Regions from separate parts of the Peribacillus sp. NPDC055009 genome, predicted to be linked through region 1. Evidence: riboswitches for the same ligand, from Rfam matches in the RefSeq annotation. Region 1 holds a riboswitch; each other region holds the start of a gene.
The links. Region 1 has a riboswitch for S-adenosylmethionine ahead of ACWF5P_RS14605 (YezD family protein). Riboswitches for the same ligand answer to the same signal wherever they lie in the genome.
Positions count from the first base shown of each region.

Region 2: it holds a riboswitch for S-adenosylmethionine, as region 1 does, so the genes downstream of both, ACWF5P_RS11725 (sugar ABC transporter substrate-binding protein) here and ACWF5P_RS14605 (YezD family protein) in region 1, are expected to answer to the same signal.
Region 3: it holds a riboswitch for S-adenosylmethionine, as region 1 does, so the genes downstream of both, ACWF5P_RS21335 (bifunctional homocysteine S-methyltransferase/methylenetetrahydrofolate reductase) here and ACWF5P_RS14605 (YezD family protein) in region 1, are expected to answer to the same signal.

Region 1 is NZ_JBSGVZ010000008.1:195,154-202,448, reverse strand. Features, by position in the region: gene ACWF5P_RS14615 (TetR/AcrR family transcriptional regulator) at 1-342, shown strand, start outside; gene ssuE (NADPH-dependent FMN reductase) at 533-1,066, shown strand; SAM riboswitch class I at 1,348-1,456, shown strand; gene ACWF5P_RS14605 (YezD family protein) at 1,627-1,770, shown strand; gene ACWF5P_RS14600 (phosphoadenylyl-sulfate reductase) at 1,952-2,656, shown strand; gene sat (sulfate adenylyltransferase) at 2,686-3,834, shown strand; gene cysC (adenylyl-sulfate kinase) at 3,877-4,476, shown strand; gene ACWF5P_RS14585 (nitrite/sulfite reductase) at 4,493-6,118, shown strand; gene ACWF5P_RS14580 (DUF3906 family protein) at 6,139-6,354, shown strand; gene cobA (uroporphyrinogen-III C-methyltransferase) at 6,374-7,150, shown strand; gene ACWF5P_RS14570 (CbiX/SirB N-terminal domain-containing protein) at 7,150-7,295, shown strand, end outside.
Region 2 is NZ_JBSGVZ010000006.1:98,688-105,982, reverse strand. Features, by position in the region: gene ACWF5P_RS11740 (winged helix-turn-helix transcriptional regulator) at 1-260, opposite strand, end outside; gene ACWF5P_RS11735 (ABC transporter permease) at 534-1,538, opposite strand; gene ACWF5P_RS11730 (ATP-binding cassette domain-containing protein) at 1,540-3,042, opposite strand; gene ACWF5P_RS11725 (sugar ABC transporter substrate-binding protein) at 3,100-4,212, opposite strand; SAM riboswitch class I at 4,328-4,433, opposite strand; gene ACWF5P_RS11720 (GTP-binding protein) at 4,529-7,270, opposite strand.
Region 3 is NZ_JBSGVZ010000018.1:1,747-9,041, reverse strand. Features, by position in the region: gene ku (non-homologous end joining protein Ku) at 1-281, shown strand, start outside; gene ACWF5P_RS21340 (MOSC domain-containing protein) at 787-1,437, shown strand; SAM riboswitch class I at 1,549-1,647, shown strand; gene ACWF5P_RS21335 (bifunctional homocysteine S-methyltransferase/methylenetetrahydrofolate reductase) at 1,753-3,600, shown strand; gene metH (methionine synthase) at 3,593-7,042, shown strand; gene ACWF5P_RS21325 (polysaccharide deacetylase family protein) at 7,145-7,295, shown strand, end outside.

The sequences.
Region 1 (7,295 bases):
GTTTGCACCATGATAAATAAAATTCTTGATAATAAAGAACAATTTTCGATACTATTCAGGGAAACACAATTCGATCAAGATATTTCGAAGCAATATGTAGATCAGATTTTCAAGCCGAATGCCAGGCATATTGAAATACAGAAGAGAATAGATAGTGGAGAGATACAATATATCTCTGATATTATCCTATTTAATGTAGGGATCATTTCTTTCACATTGGCATTATCTACACATTATGAGATCCACCAGCAGAAAAAGGAGCCATATTTTACTTCTGAACGAATTAAGAGCATTGCTCAACTTTTGGTATATGGTATTCATGGCAAACAAAAACATACATAATGAAACGGTCATATTTAAGGGCATGAGCATCAAGCCGTAAATATGACCGTTTCTTTTTTCATTCAGAGTAGATGTCCAGAGTGTAAGATTTGACTTATATTTTTCAGACTATTACGATAAATACATACTGTACGAAATGCTTTACGAAGATTTTATCTGGCAATCATGTAATATTGGAGGGGTATATTAAATGAGCGATATCGTAATTTTATCAGGAAGTCCGGCTATTCCGTCCAGAACGGACATTTCACTAAAACATATTCAATCATTAGTCGAAAACGAAGGATTTACCACAGCTTATTTCTCAATCACGGATTTCTCAGCAGATGATTTATTCAAAGGCAAATATAATAGCGAAGATATCTTAAAGCTTTCAGAGAAAATTCAAGCAGCTAGAGGTGTCATTATTGGTTCACCGGTTTATAAGGCTTCTTATACAGGTGTATTGAAGGCCTTGATTGATTTGCTGCCAGAAGGTGCTTTTAAGGGTAAGCCAGTACTGCCAATCATGATTGGCGGAAGTAACAGGCATCTATTGGCGATTGACTATGCACTTAAACCATTAATTTCAATATTAAAAGGCGAGCCGCTGCAGGGCATTTATTTTGTTGATAAGGAAATAGATAAACAGAATTCAGAAAAACCGATAAATGATTTGAATTTAATTGATCGGGTCCAGAGTCAAGTTCAAGAATTTGTAGAAGCGATACAGTTAAGAAATTAATGAATTCGAGTAATCCCTTCGTTTAAAAGGACTGGAATTCGAGAAATTATTTTTTCAGATGATGACTGGCGCCAATTATAGGCTTGTTAATGAAAATAGACTCATTTTTTTGGAGGCTTTATCTAAAAAGACGAGTCTATTTTCATATTTACATGAACATAAAATCATAATCGGAATAGTGTGTATAAAAATAACAGTTCATCCATAATATTAAACCAAGTTATTTTATAAGAAAACTCCATTGACAAGGATTAAATATATGTTAATATTTAAAATAATAAAACTTATCCAGAGCGACGGAGGGAATTGGCCCTTTGAAGTCCAGCAACCTGCATGGTCGATGCAAGGTGCTACCTCCAACAAAATGTTGATCATTTTGGAAGATAAGGTAAAGATATTTACCTTGGGATCTTTCCATCATGGAAAGATTTTTGTTTTTTGGAAAGTTGTAGGCAAACCATAACAATGTAAGGTTGTTTGGAATTATATAAATCTAAGAAATTCATTTGATCAGCGGTGAAAATAAGAAATTCGCGGATTTTCTTAAAGGAGGAACAGGCTTGGATAAAGAGAATCAGCTTGAAGAAATATTTGAACGACTTCAAGAAATGCTTAATTCTATGAAATATGGGTCCATTACACTTATTGTCCAGGATGGTAAAATCATTCAAATGGAAAGAAATGAAAAATTAAGAATTAAATAAGGTATCTGCTGACTAGAAAAACTAGAGGCGGGTTTAACTGATATAAAGAGAGTATTGGTTAGATTCGTCTCTTTTTTTCTAGAGTCAAACAAACTGGAGAATATTACAACGGGTATTGATCAACAGTTACTCTAACCTGATACAGCAAGTTTTAGAGGGGGCTACAAAGTTGGCTGCATTAATAAACTATGAAAATTTCAACACTGGGGATTTCCCTGTATTTCCCGAAGACAGTGAGACAAAAGGTGCTTTGGAAGTTCTGCAATGGGCGAATGACCATTATGGAAACGAACTGATTTATGCTTGCAGTTTTGGCATTGAAGGCATCGTGCTTACGGATTTATTGGCGAAGGTCAATCCTTCTGCCAAAATAGTTTTCCTTGATACAGATGTTCATTTTGAGGAAACTTATCAATTGATCGAGCAAGTGAAAAAGCGATATCCAAAGCTTTCGATAGAAATGAAGAAACCTGCCTTGACGCTTGAGGAACAAGCAGCGGAATTTGGGGATGAATTATGGGTTAGAGATTCAAATAAGTGCTGTAACATCCGTAAAATCATTCCGCTTACCGATGTGCTTTCAACGGCAACAGCATGGCTTTCGGGACTGCGGAGGGAGCAATCCGAGACAAGGGCTTCGACCGAGTATATCAATAAGGATAATAAGTTCAAGTCAGTTAAAATATGTCCACTCATACATTGGACATGGAAAGATGTTTGGCGCTATGCCCATAAAAACGGACTTCCATATAATATCCTGCATGATAATGGATATCCGAGCATTGGATGTAAAACATGTACAGCACCAGCCTTCAATGCAGATGATTTACGCTCTGGCCGTTGGCAAGGAGCTCAAAAAACGGAATGCGGATTGCATTTATCTTAAATAAATAGAAACCATAGGGGGAAATTAGCATGACAATCAGTTTACCGCACGGAGGAACACTAATCGATCTTTGGGAACCAAATTATGATATTAGTAAAATAACAAAGTCGATCGAAATCGATGAAATTGCTTTAAGTGATCTTGAATTGATAGGCACTGGTGCCTACAGTCCAATTAAAGGATTCTTTACAAAAAGTGACTATGAGACAGTAGTCAAGGATATGAGGCTTAGCAGCGGTCATGTATGGAGCATCCCGATTACGCTGCCTTTGACCGAAGAAACTGCCGAAACCCTTACTATAGGTGAAGAAGTAACGTTGACTCATGAAGGTGAAACATACGGGGTTCTCTCCGTTTCCGATATATACACACCAGATAAGCAATTGGAAGCGACATTAGTTTATCAAACGGATGATGAGAAGCATCCAGGAGTGAAAAATTTATATAACCGCGGTGATGTATATGCCGGCGGGGAAATAAAGTTGATCAAGAGAATAGAGCGTCCGCAGTTTCAAGCTAATTATTTGGACCCGGTCGAGACAAGGAAAGCTTTTGCTGAAAAGGGCTGGGAAACGGTTGTCGGCTTCCAAACGAGGAACCCTGTTCACCGTGCACATGAATACATTCAAAAGACAGCATTGGAGATTGTCGACGGCTTATTCTTAAATCCTCTCGTAGGTGCCACTAAATCAGATGACATTCCGGCAGATGTAAGAATGGAAAGCTATAAAGTGCTGCTTGAAAAATATTATCCTAAGGATCGCGTCTCCCTTGCAGTTTTCCCTGCTGCCATGCGTTATGCAGGACCTAGAGAAGCCATTTTCCATGCCATGGTCCGTAAAAATTATGGTTGCACCCATTTTATCGTCGGACGAGATCATGCGGGTGTGGGCGATTATTATGGCACATATGATGCTCAAAAAATCTTTGGGAATTTCAACGCAGATGAGTTAGGGATCACGCTATTATTCTTTGAACATAGTTTTTATTGTAAAGAATGTGGCAATATGGCTTCCGCTAAAACTTGTCCTCATGGCAAGGAAGACCATGTCATCCTGTCTGGAACGAAAGTAAGGGAAATGCTGCGTAACGGAGAAATTCCTCCAGCTACCTTTAGCCGTAAAGAAGTCATCGAGGTATTGATCGAAGGTCTAAAAAAGAATGAAGTTTATAACTGATCGGACATAAATTGAAGGACCACATGAAGAGGGGGATTATTAATGAGTAAAAGTACGAATGTCACTTGGCATGAAACGTCATTGACCAAGGAGCTCCGCCGGAAGCAAAACGGCCATGAAAGCACAGTTCTTTGGTTCACTGGTCTCTCGGGCTCCGGAAAATCAACGATTGCGAACGCGGTCGCTAAAGAGTTATATAATCGGAATATTCGAAGTTATGTTTTGGATGGTGATAATATCCGCCACGGATTAAATAAAGATTTAGGTTTTTCTGAAGAAGATCGAACCGAGAATATTAGACGAATCGGTGAGGTTTCCAAGTTATTCGTGGATAGTGGGCAGTTCGTATTGACCGCCTTCATATCACCTTTCAGGGCAGATCGGCAGATTGTACGTGATTTACTCGATGAAGGGGAGTTTATTGAAGTATACATAAAGTGTCCGATCGAAGAGTGCGAAGTGCGTGATCCAAAAGGTCTTTATGACAAGGCGCGTAAAGGAATCATTAAAGATTTTACCGGAATCGACTCTCCATACGAAGAACCTGAACAACCGGAAATCACTTTAGAATCCGACCAATACAGCATTGAAGAGTGCGTTGAACAGGTAATCGGCTATTTGACAGCAAAGAAAGCGATCTAATCAAGGAGGAAATGTAATGGTTTACGAGAAATTTTGGTCGGAAAATCCACTAATCGCTAAAAATAAAACGGAAATCTGGAAATTGGAAAAAGATGGATTGAAGATATTCGATGATATTCCACATTACGCTGTAAATGGTTTTGATTCCATCCCTAAAGAGAATTGGGATATGTTCAAGTGGGCAGGTCTATACCTGCAACGGCCAAAAGAAGCAGGTTACTGGATGATGCGTGTCGTTATTCCCGGAGGTATCCTGACTTATGATCAACAGATAACTCTTGCTAACATCGCTAAAGATTATGGGAGGGGTGTATATGACATTACAACCCGTCAAGCCGTTCAATTCCACTGGCTGACCATCGAACAAGTCCCGGATATATTAAACCGTTTGGAAAAGGTCGGAATGACTACGGCCGGTGCATGTGGTGATATCACACGTAATATCATCGGTAATGCATTGGCAGGCATCGATCCTGACGAACTTTTTGATACACGCGAGGTACTTTATGATGTATTTGAGTATTTCCGCCTTAACGAAGACTATTCAAACCTTCCGAGGAAATATAAAATGTCCATAAGTGCTAATATCCATAATGCCTCAAATGCTGAAATCAACTGTGTTTCATTCAATCCGGCTACTAAAGTAATTGATGGAGTAACGGAAGTTGGTTTTCACGTAAAAGTAGGCGGTGGGCTATCCTCCGTTCCGATGCTGGCAGAAGAACTTGACTTATTCATTTTACCTGAAAAAACAGTCGAAGTAGCGGCCGCCATCACGACGATATTCCGTGACTTTGGGTACCGTGAAAAACGTCATCGCTCGCGTTTGAAATTCCTTGTAGCTGATTGGGGTCCTGAACAATTCAAGGAAAAATTGCTGGAGTACACCGGTCCGCTTCCTGAAAAGGGTGATAGTGCGGTGAAGGAATGGAATGCAGGTTATTTCTACGGCATCCATAAACAAAAACAAGATGGTCTGAACTATGTTGGAGTCAATATACCAGTTGGTCGTCTAAATCCAGACGAAGTGATTGAGTTTGCCGAACTTGCGAAGAAATATGGAAATGGTGAAATCCGCAACTGTAATTCTCAAAATCTTATCATTCCAAATGTGCCGGATGCAAAACTTGAGGAATTAAAACAGGAATCCATCTTTGAAAGGTTTCCATACCACCCAAAAAAATTCATTGGTTATTCCGTTTCTTGTACAGGCATCGAGTATTGCAACCTGGCACTCGTTGAAACAAAAGAACGAATGAGGACCATTTCTGAATCATTGGACAAGGAAATAGATCTCGATGTTCCTGTAAGGATGCATATGGTGGGCTGTCCGAATAATTGCGGTCAAAGAGCCATCGCCGAAATTGGACTGCAAGGCATAAAAATGAAAAACCAGGACAAAAAGATGGTCGAAGCTTTTGAGATATACGTCGGGGGAACGCTGAATGAAGGCGGTAAGTTCAATGAAAAGCTTAAAGGGAAAGTGGAAGCTGAACAGCTCTATCATGTTCTGAAAGAACTGATCCTATTTTTCAAACAAACAAAACTTCTATCCGAAACCTTTCTTGATTTTGTGGAAAGGGTAGGGATATCCCAGTTACAAAGTAAGCTAGATGATATATTAACGGAAGTGGCCGTTTAATAGGGGAAGGTAAGCAATCCATGAATCTATACCGTTTCGAAGTCACTATCAAGGAAAAACCAATCCATGTCATCATTGTTGCCGATTCGGATGAAAAGGCGTTTGACCTTGTTGATATCGAGCTGGAAAAACATTTTTTGAAAATGCCTGAAGTGGATGACATCTCATTATATGAAAAAAGGAAAATTAAAAATGGAGCAGGTTTCGTTTTATCGGAATTCGAAACGATTCTCTAAGGGAAGGCAGGTTGCATAAATGGGGAAAGTATATCTAGTAGGAGCCGGTCCCGGAGATCCAGATTTAATTACATTAAAAGGATTAAAATGCATTCAAGAAGCTGATGTCATTTTATATGATCGACTTGTCAATAAAGAACTTTTGAATCATGCAAAAGATGGTGTAGAGCTGATTAATTGCGGTAAACTGCCGGATTATCATTTATTGCAGCAGGATACCATCAATCGGTTCCTGGTCAAATATGCAAAAAAGGGAAAAGTGGTCACCCGTTTGAAAGGCGGAGATCCATTCGTCTTTGGGAGAGGCGGGGAGGAAGCGGAAGCCCTTGCCAAAAGTGGCGTGAGTTTTGAAATCGTTCCAGGAATTACGGCTGGAATCGCCGCTACAGCTTATGCGGGAATCCCAGTTACACACAGGGACCACGCTTCATCTTTTGCAATTGTTACCGGCCATCGGAAAAAGGATGAAGAGGATAATATCAAATGGGAATCCCTTGCAAAAGGAATCGATACATTAGCCATTTACATGGGTGTTAAAAACCTGCCCTATATTCAAGGGAAACTTTTGGAGCATGGAAAAAATCCAGAGACTCCGGTAGCCCTTATCCATTGGGGGACATTAAAAACACAAAGAACAGCTGTCAGTACGTTGGCTAATGTAGTGGAAACCGCCAATAACGAACAGATTTCCAATCCTTGCATGATAGTCGTGGGCGATGTCGTTAATTTACGGGAAAAAATCAAATGGTTTGAAGGAAAACAAACCGAAAATTTGTTGGCGAATGAGGCCTTTTAATGGAAGCCATTTTATATATTTGCCATGGAAGCCGCGTTAAAGAAGCTTCAGCCCAAGCCATTGATTTTATTAAAGTTTGTATGCAAGCACAGCCGAATTCCATTCAGGAGTATTGCTTCCTGGAATTGGAAACTCCTACGATAGA
Region 2 (7,295 bases), on a different contig from region 1:
GAATATTCTACTTTTGGAGGTATTTGGGGGAATTCCTTGCGTATGATAAGGCCGTCTGCCTCCAACTCTTTTAACATGATGCTTAGCGTTTTAAAGGAAATGGTACCGATGCTTCGCTTCAGCTGATTATGACGCATGACCTTATTTTCAGACAGCCAATACATTATGATCATTTTATATTTGCCGCCTATCAAGGACAGCGTATATCCAAAGCCAGTTTCATTCGGTTTCACACCTGCCGGAACACAGGTTTCGCGCATAAGTCTACACTCTCCTTTAGATAAGTATATGATATGAATGTTCATACTTTACAATAGATCATTATCAATCTTATTAAAAGGTAAATAAGGTTGCGGTCAATCTTTATACTCCAACAATGAGGGTTCAAAAAGTGCTCCTGCCGCCATTTTAGCGTAAGTAAAATGATGACGACCCCCTTAACCCATCCCTTTTTAAAAAGGAAAATCCTGTTGCATTACAACAGGATTTTTTCATATTTTTGGATTTTTGTAGAGTAAAGCAACGAATACATTTTAATGTTTTTGCTTGTAATAGGTTACCGCGAGCGCAAGTGCCAGCACTGTTCCTTTGACGATATCCATCGCATAATACGGAACGGACATCATGATCAAACCATTTTGAAGGATTCCTATCAGGACTGCACCGACAAAGGTTCCAAAGGCATTCGGTTTTCCCGCTCCTAAAACGGAGGAACCAATGAAGGCTGCTGCAACGGCGTCCATTAAATAGGGGGAACCTGAATTGATTTCCGATGTCATGACCCTTGAAGCTAGGACAATACCCCCGATTGCAGCTAATAGAGCTGAAAGCAGGTAGGCAAGGATTTTGTATTTATTGACCGATATCCCGGAAAGTCTCGCCGCTTCCTTATTTCCCCCAATAATGTACATATAACGACCGTGCTTCGTATAAGTCAAAAAGATATGGGTCGCTATCACAATGACGGCCATGATCAGGATTATCCACGGTACCTGGCCAATTTTGGCGAAAAACGGGCTGATCAGTCCTGTTGCGAACGTCCCGTCTGGCATGACCATATTTTGCGAAACCGTGGCCCCTTTTGTATAGGTAAGGGCAATTCCCTGGATAATGAACATGGTAGCCAAAGTCATCAGCATGTCGGGAATTCTCAATTTAACGATCATGAATGAATTCAAGGCGCCTACGACAAGTGAGGCACCGATCGCAGCTAATATGGCAATTAATGTCTCCTGTGAAAACCAGACAAACATCGAGATGACGATGGCATTGGCCAATGATGCGACGGAGCCGACGGAAAGGTCGAAGCCATCGACGGTCAGGGATATCGTAATGCCGATCGCAATGATGGTCACGATTGAAATGGAACGCAGGATGTTGACCAGATTCGTAGTTTGAATGAAAGATGGATTGGACACGGCAAAAATTCCAATCAGAATGATAATCGTCAATATTGTGCCGTATTTATAGAAAAAGTCGAATAGTTCCACCTTTTTCTTCACTTTCGCTGTCTGTGTAACAGGATTGGGTATGCTCATTCTATTTTCCTCCTGTTGAATAGAATAGTAGTTCTTCTTCATTCGTTTTACTTGTTTCTAATTCGATGACAGTGCTCCCGTCATATAACACATATGTCCGGTTGGTAATGCCAATGATTTCGGAAAGCTCGGATGATGCATAAATGATCGCCTTCCCATTCCTTGCAAGCTCTGCAATCAATTCGAATATATCCTTCTTGGCTCCAACATCGACCCCTTTCGTTGGTTCATCGAATATGTATACATCCGCATCGGCCATAAGCCATTTCCCGATGGCAACTTTTTGCTGATTGCCACCTGAAAGGTTTTCGACATTCACTTCCCCTGAAGGAGTTTTAATGCCGAGGCTTGCGATCATTTCCTTCGCTCTTTCCTTTTCCGCCTTGCGATTCACGAAGCTGAATGTCTTGGAGAATTTGCCAAGACTGGCTGCCGTCAAGTTCGCCGAGACTGATTCCTGAACTAGGACCCCTTCTTTCCTGCGTTCCTCAGGTACAAGTGCCAGACCGCTTTTTACTGCTTCGTGCGGTGATTTCAAGGAAAGCTTTCGACCATTCAGGATGACTTCCCCCGCTGTGATGGACGTATGGCCGAAAAGGGTTTTACACAGCTCCGTTTTCCCAGCCCCGACCAACCCTGCCAAGCCGATTATCTCGCCTGCTTTAATATTCAAACTGACATTTTTAACTTTCTCTGCATCTGACAATCCGTTCACTTCCAGAATAACGTCGCCAATCGAAGCATTCACTTCAGGAAACTGTTCATCCATGGTTTTTCCAAGCATGTTCTCTACGACTTCGGTACGGGTTATGTCTTCCTTCTTTCGACATGTGACACGCTCCCCATTCCTCATGATTGTAATTTCCTCACAGATTTCAAAAATTTCGGGCAGACGATGTGAAATGAAAATGATTCCCACGCCTTTTTGCTTTAATTCATTTACAATTCGAAAAAGTTCTGTCGTCTCCGTATGACTTAACGGAGCAGTTGGCTCGTCGAGAATCAGGAATTTGCATTCTGTCGAAACGGCTCTTGCTATCAGGACCATCTGTTTTTCAGCCAAGGTAAGGTCTCTTACCAGCTTTTTCGAAGGGACACGAATTTTCATATCTTCAAGAATAGAAGCCGCTTGGTTATGCAGCTCTTTCCATTGGACCATCTGTTTTTTTCCCATGTTTTGGACCATATCATTCAACATTACATTTTCCCCAACCGTTAAATAAGGGATGAGGGCGGTATCCACTTCCTGATAAACAATTTGAATGCCTTGTTCTTGAGCCGCTTTTGGCGAGCGGATATCCCTCTTCACCCCATCAATATAAATGTCACCTGAATAATGAACATGGGCTCCCGATAATACTTTCATTAACGTCGATTTCCCTGCTCCGTTTGCACCGACCAATGCGTGGGCTGTCCCCGATTTTACGGAAAAATCAACATCACTCAGCGCCTTCACCCCCGGAAATTCAATCGAAATCTTCTTCATTTCTAGTTGCGTGCCCATGTCCATTCCCCCTTATTGAACAGACACTCCCTTCTACTTGAAAGAGAGTGTCTCTTTTTAATTTTTATAATGATCTTTCAAAACTTTCATCCAATCTTCTTCAAATTCCGTCGATACACCCCAGCCATCGACAATACCTGACAGATTTGCCATGTTCACCGCTTCTTTAGACGCTTGGATTTGCTTTTGTGAAATAAGTGAAGCCTCCAAGTCATAGGTTTGCGGCGTTTCTTCGCCCGCTAATTTTTTAGCCAATATCCTCATATTTACTGCACCGATCAACTTGGGATCTACTGCTGCCGTGTAGGACCATGAGCTATCAGCCGATTGGATTTCCTGGAGATCTGCATTCGAGACATCTATTCCATATATCTTCACTTCATCGCGGCCCGCCTCTTTAATCGCCCGGGCTGCACCGATAGCAAAGGCATCCCATGTTGCGAAAATGGCATCCAATTTACCTTTAGGGTATTTATTCAGCATTGCGGCTACAGCATTTTGTGTCTGAACCGATGTATCAGCAGATGCCACTCCGAACCTTTCGACTTCTTTGATCCCAGGATTTTCTTTTAATTTTTCCTGATAGACTGCATTTCTTCTTACCATTGGAGGAAAACCGTCCACCCAAAGGTATGCAATTGCCGCTTTACCTTTCTGTTCTTTTATCAGCTTATCAAAAGCCAGTGTTGCCAACGCTTCATCATCTTGTGAAGTTAATGTCACGCCTTCTATTTTAGATAGATCGCTTATTGAATCGAATGTGACAACGCTTTTACCTGCATCAACCAACTTTTGAACGTCATTCACAGTTGCTGCATCATCACCATGTGAAATGATATAGCCGTCATAATCTTCCTCCAAAGCCTGCGCTATCGCATCATGGAATTTAGCCGTATCACCATTGGCTGTGTACGTATCCACTTGAAACCCCAGTGCTTCTCCTTCTTCCTTCGCCCCCGCCAGGTATTGGGCCGTATGATCATCACCGCCAATTTTACGGATCACTTTGATTCTGGCTCCATCTCCATCAGCGAATCTTTCCGGAACATTTTCAAATGATACTTTTTCTTCTTTCTTCGACTCTGTGGAACTCTGACCTGTAGAGCACCCCGTTAAAAGCAAAGCCGAAGCGATGGCTGAAATGAATATACCTTTAATAGACCTTTTCATCTTGTTTCCCTCCATTTTTTCTTATTAGTCTCATCAGTTAAGTTGGTGTAAATCCCAAAATAAAAACCTCTCTAATATAGAGAGGTTTAATCGGCTGTTTTGCAGACTTGTCCCTCTCTTATCTGTCAAAACATTTCTGTTTTGCAGGATTTAGCACCAATTCCTAATGGAACGGTTGCTGGGCATCTTAGGGCCAGTCCCTCCGCCACTCTTGATAAGAGATATATCGTGTTACGTTTTTGTAATTATCACTTTATAGGGATATAGTCGTAAAGTCAATAGATTTTTGAATATTTGAAATGTTCCCCGTTATTTTTTATTTTCTTTGAAGCTGGGCTAGACGCTTTTTCTCAATCTTTTCAAGCCGCTCCAACTGCCTTAATTTCACTTCGAACAAAGTGATAGGGTCACGGTAAACTTCCGGATTTTGTTTCATATGCTCCAATGCAGCCTGGTAGTCTTTTATTTCAGTCTGCGTTTGCTCTATCGTTTTTTGAAGTAATGCAAATGAACCGCGATAGAAAAGGGAGATGTCACGATCCAAAGATTTTTCAAACAATCCAAATTGGGTAAGGAAACGCTCCGTGATCATTTCCGCAACATCCAGGTAATCTTCACTTTCCAGGTATTTCTTATAACGATTGTACATATTGGCTTTATTTTGCGGTATCGCCCCAAACAGCTTCCCTGCCCCTTTAAGCAGTAATTGAGATGGAGTCCTGCGCAAAAGGATATTGACGTTTTCGATGCGGATGCTGCTTGTCATCCGGTCGGCATCACGGCGCCAGTCATCCAATACTCTGAAGTCGCCTGCAAGCGTAATCCGTTCTTCTTTGTATAATTCATTGAAACCGGCACTCATCTCATCCATAAACTGCTGGCTTTGTGAGAACTCCATTTGGGAACTGGCAATCCAGTCTTGAAGAGAACGGTAATATTGAGGCATGATCTTGTCAGAAATGAAGTTTTGAATCCGCTCATTCATTTCCTGATTTAACTGTACATGGACCTGACTGAAATCACTGCTTTCCGTTAACGATTTAGAGCAATCCCTCAGTAATTCAGGAATTTTTGAATAAAGCTGACTTTTCACTTCGTCCTTAAGCGAACGATACGACCTTATGATATTTTCACTTTTCTCTTTTTCCAAATCAGCCAATTGGTTGACAGCCCCATTCAGCTTGACTTCCATCTGTTCATTCCAAGAGATGGAATGCTCGCATTTCCGCTCATTGGCTGCCCGTTTTTCTAACAGATAAGATAAAGTTTTACGAATGAATGCCAGGATTTTTTCAGATCTTCTTTCCTTCCAATTATCATCTTGATAATTCGATTGAAGGAAGGCTGAAAGGTCCTTCAATTGCTGCCGGCTGTCATAATGTTTAGAGAAAGCGAATACTTTCGCATTCGGGAAATAGGCATTCACTTTATCCCATGTTTCGTCTTCCATCCGGACTGCGACCTGATCACTGTATATCGTATCCATTTTATTTAATAAGAAATGAATCGGCAGTTTCGGAGCCATCATTTGAATTTCCAATAACAGATCCCGTTCGCTGCCGGTGAAAGGCGCCCGGGCGTCAAGAACGAACATCAATCCATCACTGCCATGTAAATAGCCCTGGAAATCGGATTCCACGCTTTTTTCCCCATTGAACCCAGGAGTATCCAATAATCGCAGATGATTATTCCTTAGGTAGTCACTGATGATGGTCACATCGACAATAGTCCCGCGCTGGCGGCGTGTTTCATCCAAATCAGTTAGCTCCTCGACAACTTTGCTATCTGTATCGGTAATTTCAAGGATTTCCAAATCATCCCCATCTTTGACACTGACTAGTGACGAATGATCTTCAGCGGCAATGCTCTCACCAACGATTGACTGAATAAAGGATGTCTTGCCATTTCCTGTGCTTCCAGCAAGAAGAAGATTGAAATTCCGGGTATCCTTAAGCCCGTCTACCATCCATTTAAGCTTATTGCCAACCTTTAAATCATTATCTTCAGCCCACTGGATAATGGAATTGAACAGTTTCTCTCCCGCTTCCAGTCCGCCACCCAATTTAGGCGATTTCGAAAGCAGGCTCTCTGCGTCCTGAATGACCAACGCATTGATCGTATCCGGGAAGATTTCATTCCAGGACAACGCGGATGCCGCCGCAAACAGCGAGAGCTCCCCGTCTGCGATTTTGAGCCAGTTTTCAAGCAACCTTGGCACGACAGGACTTAATTCCTTGATTAGGTGCGTTCCTTCTAACAGACCTGCATATGCATCCCTGTAATAGACGGAAAGCTCTTCCCATACATCCGCATGGTTCAATTCGATGGTATCTATCAAGTTATTAATCACTCTCAGCCATTCGAAATAAGAATCCGTATATTTATAGTTTTTCCAAAGGGCAACCGTCACCTTTTCGAAACGTTCCTGGTCGAGTGTGTATAGCGAACCAAGGACAGTTGAAAAATAATCCGGATCCATCGATTGGGCAACACCTTGCTGGATATACGTTTTCAGCACATCGAACCAGCCCATTGATTCTGTACGGATACTTTCATTCGCCGCTAATACCACCGCACTGTTCCAATCCTTTTGTTCTTCAAAAAAGGCACGTGCAATTTCCGTGACATTCGGGTAGTCCGGTTGGAACTCGACTGCTTCTTTCACGACATTGGAAGCCAGGTCATTTCTCGATTCCACTATGTACAGGGAAAACAGTTGCAAAAGAACCTCTGTTTTCAAGACCGCTTCATCCGTATCGACGGATTTATAGATATCCTCTGCGGTTGAATACATTTCCAGTTCAAAATAAGCATCAGCGATGTTTTTCTTCGCCCATGAACCAAGTTCCCCTTCTATGTTTTCCCATTTAAAAATGGCTGCCTCATAGTCATGATGCTGAAAATATACTTCTCCTTGAGCAAATCGAATTGCGGTTAAATCCGCTCTTTCCTTTTTTTGTTCCACGAGAAACATTTCACCCAAAGCTTGAATGGGGTGCTTCCTTGTATCCTCAATCATCGTTTCATAATATTTTTTTCCGATCAGACGTTCGTCCATCTTTATTCCCCCGATATATTTCATA
Region 3 (7,295 bases), on a different contig from region 1:
AAGAAATCGATACTGCCGTATTATTAATAGATCAATTAACGACCACTTTCGATCCGACAAAATACACCGATGACTATCGAACCGCGTTACTTGAATTGATTGAATCAAAGAAAACGGGACAGACGACGATTACAGCCAAAACAAAAGAACCAGTTTCCAACAATGTAACCGATTTAATGGAGGCATTACAGGCATCCATTGACCGTACGAAACATGATGAACCGGAAAAGAAAAAGACGACCCGAAAGAAAGCGGCACCAAAAAAAAAGAAACAAGCTTAAACAGGAAGCTGAGCGGAAGACATATGGTGTCGCTCGGCTTTTCTGCTTGTTTTAGCAAGGAATCAGGCCTCTTATAAGGGAATGAAAGTGACTTTACAGGGAGGTATTTGAATAGGGAATGAAAGTGAAAATAGGTAAGTGAATCACGATTTAAGGATTAGAATGGAACTAAAAGAAAATGATGGATGATAATGAAGGCAAAAAAATTCGCTCCCTAAAGAGCGACAATGAGGAATTCAATCGTGAAAATCAACATATAGGCGAACAGTTGTAGTTTTCGACTATATATTGTGTTCATATTCTACCATATTTAATTCTGAAATAGCAACAAAATTACTGAAACTAACCTATGAATTTTTCTGGAAATCAATGATATTTCGCCCATTTAACGGCTCATGTGGCTTTTTCACTTCATATATTTTTAAAAACTACTGAATATAATGGATTTTTAGTATAATTTATACATATAGGATGATATAAATTAAATATGAATGGAAGATGCAAAATGGAAAATGGAAAAATCAAATCACTTCAGGCCGGAAAGCCGAAACATGAAAGTTTTTCGAATGTCGATATCTTTTCAGCCATGGATAAACAAGCACAGGATAATGTGACAGTGACTAAATCAGGCATAATTGGTGATGGGGTAGGTAATGAAAAGTTCCATGGAGGTCCTGATCGGGCTTTGTGCTTTTACCCCTTTGAGCATTATTCATTATGGAATGAAAGATTCTCTAAAAAGCTGGATATCCCAGCATTCGGTGAAAATTTAACCGTAGCGGGGATGAGAGAAGAAACCACGTATATCGGCGATATTTATCAAATAGGCGAAGTGATTGTTCAAATTAACCAGGGGAGGATACCTTGTTCGACCATTTCCCACTTCAATCAAGAACCTAAGTTTTTGGAACTAGTGCTGAAAACGAGTTTCACTGGTTATTTTGCAAGAGTACTTCAAGAAGGAACGATAAATAAACAAAACGAGATCGTACTAATAGATCGTTTGCAAGAAAAAATTTCAGTTCATTATGCAGCAGAGGTAATCCTTCATAAACGAGATGGGCTGGAAGGCGCCAAGGCTTTACTTACTCTGGACCCATTAGCGGAAGACTGGAAACAAAGAATCTTGAAGAGGGTTCAGGCTGCAAAAGATTGAATCATTTTTGCAAAAGTGAAAAAAATGTCGATCAGGTATTGAAATTGACAGATTATTAATGTAAATTAAATATAATCTAATTTTGAAATCTTGTGAAAATTATATAAATGGATCTTATCGAGAGAGGTGGAGGGACTGGCCCGAAGAAACCTCAGCAACCAGCTTAGGCAAAGGTGCTAAATCCAGCAAGCAGAGCTTGATAGATGAGGAGAATGTTTCAAAAAACCTTCTTCTTTGAGAAGGTTTTTTTTTCCTTTTCTCTCATACTCATAAAATACGACAAAAACAGGACTGTTTTTGAGAGAGGGTGTAATGATGAATTTTCGTAAAGAAGTGAAAGAAAGAATGCTAGTTGGGGAAGGGGCAATGGGGACCTTATTGTACTCAAATGGCATCGATCAATGTTATGAGGAATTAAACTGCACGAATCCGGATCAAATAGAGTCTATCCATCGTGCCTATCTGGAAGCTGGTGCAGATATCCTTCAATCGAATACATACGGAGCCAATTTCAACAAATTGAAACGGTATGGACTTGAAGATGAAGTAAGCAGAATCAATCGCCAGGGAGTCATTCTTGCTAAAAAAGCGGCAAAAGGACAGGCTTATGTCTTCGGTACCATAGGGGCACAACGGAGTATCAGGAAATCGGATTTAAACATGGAAGAGATTAAACGGGGGTTTCGTGAACAGTTATACAGTCTGTTGATGGAAAACCCTGATGGGATTCTGTTGGAAACATTTTATGACCTGGAAGAGCTGGAAACCGTTCTGCAAATCGTAAAAAATGAAACTGGACTGCCGATCATCGCAAATGTTTCGATGCATGAACTGGGTAATCTCCAAAATGGAATCCATTTAAATGAAGCCTTTCAAAAACTCGAGCAATTGGGTGCCGATGTTGTTGGGGTGAATTGCCGTCTTGGTCCACATCATATGATCCGGGCCTTGGAAGAAGTGAGTTTGCCAAAGCAAGCATCGATTGCCATATACCCTAATGCCAGCCTTCCTGATTATGTGGATGGAAGGCTCGTCTATAAAGCCGTGCCGGAATATTTCGGTTCAAGTGCCCTGGAACTTCGTGAGCAAGGTGCCGCTATCATAGGCGGGTGCTGTGGAACGACGCCACTGCATATTCAAGCTGTAAAGAATGCGATCGGAAGTTTTGCTCCCGTAAAAGAGAAAGTTACGAAATCCCGTGAAATAGAAATAATTGAAGTGAACGAAAGAGAATTGGAACTTCCACTGTACGAAAAGGCCAAGACGGAAAGGACAATCCTGGTTGAACTTGATCCACCTAAAAAGCTGGGAATAGAGAGCTTCATGACCGGTGCAGAGGTTTTGAAAAAAGCAGGGGTCGATTCCATTACACTAGCGGATAATTCACTTGCCTCACCAAGGATATCGAATGATGCACTGGCTAACCTACTGAAGAACCAATTGAATATTAATCCGATGGTGCATATAACATGCCGTGATCGAAATTTGATTGGCCTGCAATCACATTTAATGGGTCTGCAGACGGTGGGGCTGAATGAATTATTGATCATCACCGGAGATCCTTCAAAAATAGGGGACTTCCCGGGTGCCACTTCGGTTTATGATTTATCTTCCTTCGACCTTATAAGCATGGTCAAACAATTTAATGAAGGTCTTTCCTATTCCGGTCAAAGTCTGGGGCAACGGGCAAATTTTAAAATTGCGGCAGCGTTTAATCCGAATGTGAAATATCTGGATAAAGCAGTACTGAGAATGGAAAAGAAGATTTCCTGTGGTGCTCAATCCTTTTTGACACAGCCAATTTATTCGGTGGAGCAAATCGAAGAAGTACATGTAGCTACAAAACATTTAGAAACCCCGATTTTCATCGGTATCATGCCTTTGACAAGCACCCGGAACGCAGAATTCATCCATAATGAGATCCCAGGCATCAAATTGCCTGATAACGTAAGAAGGGCAATGGCTTTAGCGGGGGATGACCCTGTAAAGTCAAGGATTGAAGGGGTTAATATCGCGCGGGAACTGGTGGACGCGGCAAGGGAAAAATTCAAGGGCATATATTTAATCACTCCGTTCCTTCGCTATGAAATGACGGCGGAACTTACGAAATATATTAGAAAAGTCGATAGTAAACAGACATCAGAGGTGGCAGTACATGAATAAAAAAGCGATTCAAGATCAGTTAAATTCCAAGATTCTCCTACTTGATGGGGCGATGGGAACCATGCTTCAAGCGGAGGATTTGACAGCAGATGATTTTGGAGGGGAACAATTCGAGGGCTGCAATGAATATTTATCACTGACGCAGCCGGAAATCATCCAATCCATTCATGAAAAATATTTAGCGGCGGGCGCAGATATCATTGAAACAAATACCTTTGGAGCGACCAGCATCGTTCTTGAGGAATACCAAATAAGCACGATCGCCTACAAGCTAAATAAAATTTCAGCTGAGCTTGCCGTTAAAGCTTGTGAAAAGTATTCCAATGAAGAATGGCCAAGGTATGTAGCTGGCTCGATGGGCCCCACTACAAAAACGCTTTCCGTAACGGGCGGAACGACTTTTGATATTTTAACCGATTCTTATGAAGAACAGGCACTGGGTCTCTTGGATGGCGGTGTAGACTTGCTGTTGGTGGAAACCTGTCAGGATATGCTTAATGTCAAGGCTGCCTTTTCTGGAATCAAAGCAGCATTCGCAAAAACAGGAAAAGATGTGCCTGTCATCATATCAGGAACAATCGAACCGATGGGCACTACACTTGCTGGCCAGTCCATAGAAGCTTTTTATTTATCGGTTGAACATATGAAGCCCGTAGCTGTCGGCCTTAATTGTGCAACAGGGCCGGAATTCATGATAGACCATATCAGGACACTTGCAGATATATCAAACAGCGCCATCAGCTGTTATCCGAATGCCGGGCTCCCTGATGAAGAGGGCCACTATCATGAGTCACCTACTTCCCTGGCAGAGAAAATGAAGCAATTTGCCGAAAAGGGATGGGTCAATATCATTGGCGGATGTTGTGGTACGACACCAGAGCATATTAAAGAACTTTCCAGGGTCCTCGAAGGCATGAAGCCCCGTACTATTACGGAAACTGCCCATGGTCATGCCGTATCAGGCATAGAGCCGCTCATTTATGATGATTCAATGCGTCCTTTATTCGTAGGTGAAAGGACGAATGTTATCGGTTCCCGAAAGTTCAAGGAGCTGATACGCGGCAAGCATTACGAGCCAGCAGCCGAAATTGCACGTAACCAGGTGAAAAAAGGCGCCCATGTCATTGATATTTGTCTTGCTGATCCTGATGGGGATGAGCTTGGCGATATGAAGGAATTTGTGGAAGAGGTCGTCAAAAAAGTGAAGGTCCCATTGGTCATCGATACTACGGATGAAGTTGTACTTGAACAAGCATTAAAACATTCACAAGGAAAATCGATCATTAATTCCATAAACCTTGAAGATGGTGAAGAGCGCTTTGAAAAAATAGTACCCTTAGTCCATCAATATGGTGCTGCCGTTGTCGTAGGAACCATTGATGAAATAGGGATGGCCGTCGATGCTGAACGGAAATTGGAAGTGGCAACACGGTCTGTGGATCTGCTCGTCAAAAAGTACGGTCTAAACAAAAGTGACATCATCTTTGATCCGCTTGTATTTCCTGTAGGCACAGGAGATGAACAATATATCGGGTCTGCTTTAGAGACGGTGAATGGAATAAAGGCGATTAAAGAAAAGTTTCCAGAATGCCTAACGATACTTGGTATTTCTAACGTTTCTTTCGGTCTGCCAGCGAGGGGAAGGGAAATATTAAATGCAGTTTTCCTTTACCATTGTACAAAAGCGGGACTCGATTATGCCATCGTGAATACAGAAAAACTTGAACGTTTCGCTCTGATTCCGGAAGAGGAAGTGAAACTGGCTGAGGCACTCCTGTTTGAGACTTCAACTGAAACTTTAGCGATTTTTACCGAATTTTATCGTGGAAAAAAAGCTGAGAAGAAGGATAATGGTGTGATCCTGCCATTGGACGAACGTCTAGGTAATTATATTATCGAAGGAACGAAAGAAGGATTAATTGATGATTTAAATGAAGCGATTGAGCGCGGTGATACCCCATTGGAAATCATTAATGGACCATTGATGGATGGCATGAGTGAAGTGGGTCGGTTGTTTAATGACAACCAACTTATTGTCGCAGAGGTGCTTCAGAGTGCTGAAGCGATGAAAGCGGCAGTATCTCACCTTGAACCACTTATGGAAAACTCTGAAGATAGCGCTAAGAAAGGGAAAATCCTTTTGGCTACTGTCAAGGGAGATGTGCATGATATCGGGAAAAACCTAGTGGATATCATCCTATCGAATAATGGCTATGAAGTCATTGATTTAGGGATCAAGGTCGCCCCGCAACAAATCATTGAAGAGGTTCGAAAACATGAGCCAACCATCATTGGCCTTTCTGGGTTACTTGTCAAATCTGCACAGCAAATGGTTTTAACCGCTCAGGATTTAAGGCAAGCTGGAATAGATACCCCAATATTAGTGGGTGGGGCAGCATTATCACGTAAATTCACCGATTTTAAAATATCACCTGAATATGAAGGACCGGTTTTATATTCCAAAGATGCGATGGATGGTTTGGCTGTAACGAATATTTTACATGACTCTGACAAAAAAGTGGTGTACTTGGAAGAGTTAGTCGAGAAACGAGAAAGGTCGAAAGCGAATGCCGCCATTGCCGCCACTCTGGAAAAACCTGTCCGTAAGCAGTCCACAGCTGCTCCTTTAAGCGATGTTCCTGTTCAAATACCACGTGACATCAAACGTCACGTCTTGAAAAACTATCCATTGGATGTCATCCAGCCATATATAAATAGGCAAATGCTGATTGGTCATCATTTGGGGTTAAAAGGTAAAGTTTCCGAACTGCTTAAGCAAGGGAATGAAAAAGCAGTGCAGCTCAATGATCTCGTTGATGAATTGATTGAATTCCTTAAGACGGAACCGGATTATGGCTTGCATGCAGTTTATCAATTTTTCCCTGCTCAAAGCGAAGGAGATAGGCTATTGGTATACAACCCGGACAATCATCAAGAGGTTTTGGAAACTTTCGATTTCCCAAGGCAAGATACGAGTCCGCATCTTTGTTTAGCGGACTTCGCGAAACCGGTCTCCTCCGGGCAAATGGATTATGTTGGTTTCTTCCTGGTCACTGCCGGAAAAGGAATCAGAAAATGGGCAGAAAAACTTAAGCTTGAAGGTGATTTCTTGAAAAATCACGCCCTTCAATCACTTGCTCTCGAAACAGCAGAAGGTTTTGCGGAAAGAATTCATCAATTAATGCGTGATGATTTAGGCATAAGCGATCCGATTGAAATGTCCATGAAAGAGCGATTTGCCGCTAAGTACACCGGACAAAGGTTTTCTTTTGGTTATCCTGCTTGTCCTAATCTGGAAGACCAGGAGAAGCTATTCCGCCTGTTACAACCTCAAGATATTGGCGTGGAATTGACTGAAGGATGCATGATGGAACCAGAGGCTTCCGTTTCCGCCATTGTTTTTGCACATCCTGAAGCTCGTTACTTTAATGTCGATCGATAATTCATATTATAAGGCAGCGGTATTTTTTACCGCTGCCTTATTGCGCATGAATCCCCTATATTGGCACATCTTAATGGTCAAAAGGAAGGGGATGCAACACCTATGAAGAATAAGCTTAATTTATTTCTTTCCATGGCGGGTTCTTTCATTATTATTTTGTTCCTTATGGCTGTGCAAAACGTTCAAGTACATGCAATGGTACCTGAAGAGATGACACCGCTCCTAAAAAGTAAGGAAAATCAGAAAATCGCCT